2 regions of the Bacillus mesophilum genome follow, and region 2 is predicted to be linked to the other one. Evidence: riboswitches for the same ligand, from Rfam matches in the RefSeq annotation. Region 2 holds a riboswitch; the other holds the start of a gene.
The links. Region 2 has a riboswitch for cyclic di-GMP ahead of F7732_RS17815 (response regulator). Riboswitches for the same ligand answer to the same signal wherever they lie in the genome.

Region 1 (3,161 bases), on a different contig from region 2:
TTGTCTGCATTTCTAGATATAATACTAGGAAACGAATTAAGGAGCATTAACAAGGATGAGGCTAACAAACTATACGGATTATTCTCTCCGTGTTTTAATATTTTTAGCTCTAAAGGGATCTGAGGAATTAAGCACCATTCAAGAAATAGCGGATTCTTATAATATCTCCAAGAATCATTTAATGAAGATTATTCATCACTTAGGACAATTAGGATATGTCGAAACTATACGCGGACGTAATGGCGGAATTCGACTTGCTAAAGACCCAAAGGAAATTAATATTGGAAAGGTAGTCTACGAAACAGAAGAAGACTTTCACATTGTTGGCTGTTTTAAACAGGGAGAAGGCTATTGTTCAATTTCACCGGCTTGTAAATTGAAAAACGCACTATACGAGGCATTGCAAGCTTTCCTGAATGTTTTATATGGATATACATTAGAAGATTTTGTTTTAAATAGAGTAGAATTAAATAATTTATTTGAATTTAGAGATGTCTAACCAGGTAGCTGCTGCATTTGGGAGGCATTTTTTTTGTGTGTAGGACAGGTCAGTTGACCCAAATGGGAGAGAAGTCTGACCCGCTGCCGAATGTGAAAGTGGGTCGAGGTACCTGTCCTTGAAACCCGCTAAAATCGAATTTGTGTAAAGATTGTTAATCTATAGTAACAATTATCGACAAAACCTGCCAGTTTCTATATAATTAAGTAGGATATTTTCATCATGATATAAGTACTATTTTTCTGAATATGATAAAGGCAAACTTATCGAAAGGTAAGGACGCAAAGCTACGAGTCTAACATCCGTATGGATAATGATAGTCGGGTTGCCAAAATTAATGTAAAGTGATTAATTGGCTATCCTTGTCTAGGATAGCCTTTTTTATACTTTCAAAAAGTATAAATGAGCGGCGAGAAGAAGGCTCGATGCAGTGGTTGATTTTAGGATTGTAGTATTAGTGCAACTAAGCCCTCTGTCTGTGTCCTTTAGGACTTGTCACTCGGCAAGTTTTCTTTATGTTTATTAGACTCAGGTTGGAAAAGAGTGCAGTACAGCAGAGAAGTAAACGACAACATAAAAAAGGAGATTTAGAGGATGATTGTAGTAGATAAAAAGAAATATATGATGGCCATTAATGAGAATCAGAAGGAAGTTCATGTCCAGGTGCGTGCAGGCGCAATGAGAGAAGAAGATGCAGCAGAGTATATGGGAGACTTGCAGGAAACGATTAATCGGGTGCCAAGACAAGAATACACATTTGTTATTGATGCAACGTATCAAAAACCAACACCTTCAAAAGTAGTTCCGCAGATGGAACAAACGATGAAGTTTTATAATTCATTAGGTTTTAAAGATTTCCTGGTTCTTAAGCCAACTTCTAAAATTGCTCAAGTTCAAATTAGAAATGTACTAGAGAGAATTGAATTTACCGGTACTTTTGTGGATCAATTACCTCATTCGATTAAAAGGTAATTCAGCAAACAGTAATCAATCTGAATAAAGGGAGATAGCATATGCAAACGACACAATCACTTTATACATATCATATTGTCGGGCAGGGACAGACAGAATTGATTTCAAAGAGTGCTGAATGTTTGGCACGCTCTTTTTTTGGTATTGATGTTTCAGGGAAATGGGTGCAGGAGCCTATGGTCGGCCAGCTGAATTTTGAATATGAAGACCTTTACGATTTTATTCACGGCTATTTAACTTCTGTTGCTGGCCAAGGATATTGTGCAGTGGCTATGGATGAGCAGGACCAAGTAGTAGGAGCTCTTGTTGGAGATACGAATGCACCTGAAATTATCGGAGAGGATATTTTCGAAGGGTCATTTTCTGATATGAATATTCTTCTTAGTGTGCTCGAAGATGTGGACAAGCGTTTTATGGAAGATTTTCAAGCACGCCATGGCAGAGAGATAGCAGATGGTGAACTATTGCACCTTTTTATGTTAGGAGTCATAGCTGAACATGGGCGTCATGACATTATTAAGCAGTTAGGTGCTATGCTGATTGATAAGGCGAGTACAGAAGGAGTAAAGTTTGTCCTAGGTGAAGCGACAAACCCGAAATCTATTCGTGTGATGGAAAAGTATCATAATATGACCAGATACAAAGATCTTGGCGGTAATTATATTGTTTATGAATATAAAAACCATGATCGATTAAAGGGAATTCCTTCAGAGGTAGCAGACGGAACATATATCCTTGTGAAGGAGCTTTAGGATTTCATCTTAGCATGCATGCTCCTTGTGAAATGTATTGTTAAATAATAACAAATATGTATAACAACTTATTAAATATAGAGTCAGGAGAATTAATTGATTATGGAAGCTATTTTAATTGGAATTATTGTGGTCTTATTGGTAACAACCGTTTATTTTGCTTTCCGCTATTTTTCACTGAAACGCCGCTCACATATTCATAGTGAAATTTTAATTGGCATGAAGGAACTATCAGCTGGAAAGATGATCAGCAAAGTGGATGAGAAAAGTGAAATTCATGCACACTTTAACCAGCTGATTGAATTTTTAGCTCATGCCAGAGAAAAGTTTTCTGTGTTTGCAAAAGATGTTCATACTACTTCGGAAACGCTTGTTGAAAGTGGTGAATACGCTGCTGAAAAAGCTGATATTGTACGAGCGGCCATTGATGAGGTAGGGAGAGGTCTTCAAAAACAATTAATTTCTACAGAAGAAAGCTCTGTATCCATGGAAGATATGGCACAAGCTATTGAAGATTTATCGATTCGCTCTAATCATATCTCTGAACAATCAAACACAACCGTAGAATTAACGCAAGAAGGCAATGAGAAGCTAAAAGATTCATTAAAGAAGATGGAGAGGTTCAATCAAACGGTCAACGTTACCTATGATGCCATCCAAAAGCTTGGGGAAAAATCGTTTGAAATCGGCACCATTGTAAAAGTAATCACAGGCATTTCTGAGCAAATCAATTTGCTGGCTCTAAATGCAGCAATTGAAGCAGCACGTGCAGGAGAGCATGGTAAAGGATTTGCGGTTGTGGCCGATGAAGTCAGAAAGCTTGCGGAGCAATCCCGCCAATCTTCCTCAGAAGTATCGGACATCGTGAAAAATATTCAGGAAGAAACCACTATTGTTGTAAAATCAATGGAACAGGGAACTTCTGAATTCGCAGATAC
Region 2 (3,161 bases):
CTGCCCGTTGCTGTTGTATTATCTGCAGCCGTCTTATCAGAACATGTCGGTGTCCTGCAATGGACGGGTGTATTAATCATCTTAGCCGGAATTATGATCGGCAATAAAAGCAGTATACAGCCCAAAATCATACAGCCATATGAACTAAACAGCCAGGGTTGATAACCTTGGCTGTTTTTTTAAAGGAGATTCATCCAAGTTCGTAGAATTATTTTTTCAATGAGAAAGGAGAATACAATGCAAATCAGACTTGCTGAAGCAGACGATATCCAACAGTTAATTCAAATGAGATGGGACTTCACTATTGAACATGATGAAAGCAAAAAAAGTACATCCTTCCAGGAATTTGAGACTGAATGCCGCTCCTTTTTAGAAAGAGCACTCCTCAATCAGCAGTGGTTTATTTGGATTGCAGAGGAGCAGGGAAAAATTCTTTCTCATATTTATATTGAATGCATCCACAAGGTTCCCCGTCCAGGGAGAATCACTTACCCTTTCGCCTACATGACGAATGTATATACACTTCCAGAATATCGGCAAAAGGGGATTGGCAGCAAACTTTTACATGTTATCCATGATTGGACCAAGGAAAACAAATATGAATTTGTTCTTGTTTGGCCAAGTGATGAAGCCATCGAATTTTACAAAAGAAGTGGGTATGAAGTTCTTACGGAACCTTTGATTTATTATCCTAAATAAAAAAGCATCCGTAAACAAATGTAGCTATTCTATTTAAAGACCAGGAGTGTGGAAATAGATGTGCGGAAGATTCACCTTATTTACTGATTATGAGGAAATAATCGATCGCTTTGATATCGAAGCGGCCATTGATGAAGAACAATACATACGCAGCTATAATATTGCGCCATCTCAGGAAGTGCTGGCTGTCATTAACGACGGAGAGAAAAATCGGCTGGGCTATTTAAAATGGGGTCTTATTCCTCCCTGGGCAAAAAATTCGAAAATCGGCAATAAAATGACGAACGCCCGCGGAGAAACCCTGACAGAGAAACAAAGCTTTCGAGCTGCTTATGAAAAGCGCCGCTGCCTCATTATTGCTGATTCCTTTTATGAATGGAAAAAAACGAGCACAACAAAAGTACCGATGAGAATAAAATTAAAATCAGATACCCTCTTTGGCATGTGCGGCCTCTGGGAACGCTGGATTTCTGCTGAAGGAGCACCCGTTTATTCATGCACAATTATTACAACAGCCTCCAACCCGTTTATGAGAGAGATTCATGAACGCATGCCTGTGATCCTTAATCCTGAGGATGAAAAAACATGGCTAAACCCAAACAACAGGAATACCAGTGAACTAAACAAACTCCTTGTCCCCTTTGATGAAAACCACATGGATGCTTTTGAAGTTTCGGATAAAGTAAACTCTCCTAAGAATAATACCATTGAAGTTACTCATGCTCTTTGCTGATTTTTCAAGGCTGTCGAAAGACGCCTTTTTTTATTTAAACTGAATGCAAATCTTTTCAAATATTCATAATAAGAAAAAAGTCGCAAATTGTCGAAATAGTAATCACGTGCTAAAATACCTATAACGGCAAATTTTACGAAAGTAAAAGACGCAAAGCCACGGACCTAAGGCATAGATTTGCTAAGGCAGCCGGGTTACCAAGATGACTGATCTTGTAAAAAAGGAGTAAAGAGAAATGATGCATTATAAAGTATTAATTGCTGACGACTCAATGTTTATGCGCCAGCTGCTTAAAAAAGCAATCTCAAGTGACCGCTACACTGTCATTGGAGAAGCTGCAAATGGAAAAGAAGCCATTAAGTTATTTAAAAGGATGTCACCTGATATTGTCTTGCTTGACTTAACAATGGATGGGATTAATGGAATGACTGCTTTAAAAGAAATTAGACGGATTGATTCCCGCGCAAATGTAATTATTTGCTCAGCGATGGGCCAATCGAAAATAATCATTGAAGCTCTTCAAAATGGAGCAAAAGACTTTATCGTCAAGCCCTTTTTTAACGAACTTCTGCCAGCATTAGATAAAGTGATTAAATAAGTTTTTAGCTCTGGAATAAAGCGTTGACAATTAATAGGAAAATAGAAAACGGATTAACCGGGGTGGCTATTGATCATATTCAACTGACATTTAACCATTTGAATGATTATATACGTTTTCAGCATATCACTTACTTTGTCGGAAAACCGTAGTTACTTAACTGAAAAGAAAAAGAACCTGAAGAGTCTGAGAGGACTCTTTTTTTATCGCAATTTACAAAACCGATACAATTCAACTTTGATTTTTATGGTAAAATTTACATATTACTATTTTCGAGGTGATTATATGACTTATTTCTTTAACTTTCTTCTAGCCATTTTTCTTACTGCTTCATCATATTTTATTGGAAGCATACTTTTGAAAAATAGTATCACGATATTAGCGGCTATTATTATTGGAGCTTCCGTCGTATCATTAGGTTCCATAACCGAAAAGCTTGGAGCACCGATTTGGTTAATTATACTCGTTCCATTTCCAGTTGGCATGACCCTGCTCTACTTATTTCTGAAAGAACCTTTTCATATCTGGCTCATCACCTATATGACAACATTGGCATTATATACGGTTATTCATGTCATTATGAGTTACTTTTTTAAATTCAATTCGCTGATTCCAGCTTGGAAACTGAGAGTATAACTGGTAAAAGGAAATAGAATCTTCGAAGAGACATCTGCTTGCTATATATAAGAATAAAAGCACTAAGGTTTGCAAATACAGAAAAGTATATTAAATTTTTATGATAAAGGAAGCAACAGGCATAAATAAAAATCCATCGGTAATCCTAACAAAAAATGTACAAAAGGGGATTACGATGGATTTAAATCCAATGGATATTTTAAAGCCTATTCAATTAAGTTCAGAATCATTAAGTGAAAATGAACCTTTAACAGCTGTTGAAATGGGGAAGCTTTGGGCTACCTATACAGGAAACAGTATGTCTCGGCAGATCCTCACTTATTTTCGTCACCATTGTGACGATGAACATATTAAAATTCTGCTGGAGAATGGAATTGCTTTGACAACAGATTTCATGGAGCGGATTGAATATTTTTTTAAGAAAAGTCATTTCCCGATCCCGAAAGGATTTTCAGAACAGGACGTTAACTATGGTGCTCCAAGGCTTTATGATGA

Region 1: another riboswitch for cyclic di-GMP. It lies ahead of F7732_RS19990 (hypothetical protein); the one in region 2 lies ahead of F7732_RS17815 (response regulator).

What each region holds. Positions count from the first base shown of each region.
Region 1 is NZ_WBOT01000009.1:61,560-64,720, forward strand. It holds gene F7732_RS19985 (Rrf2 family transcriptional regulator) at 56-499, shown strand; cyclic di-GMP riboswitch class I at 746-832, shown strand; gene F7732_RS19990 (hypothetical protein) at 1,094-1,471, shown strand; gene F7732_RS19995 (hypothetical protein) at 1,513-2,223, shown strand; gene F7732_RS23520 (methyl-accepting chemotaxis protein) at 2,836-3,161, shown strand, end outside.
Region 2 is NZ_WBOT01000006.1:216,080-219,240, forward strand. It holds gene F7732_RS17800 (EamA family transporter) at 1-162, shown strand, start outside; gene F7732_RS17805 (GNAT family N-acetyltransferase) at 238-699, shown strand; gene F7732_RS17810 (SOS response-associated peptidase) at 758-1,432, shown strand; cyclic di-GMP riboswitch class I at 1,548-1,634, shown strand; gene F7732_RS17815 (response regulator) at 1,668-2,030, shown strand; gene F7732_RS17820 (hypothetical protein) at 2,388-2,666, shown strand; gene F7732_RS17825 (DUF3231 family protein) at 2,842-3,161, shown strand, end outside.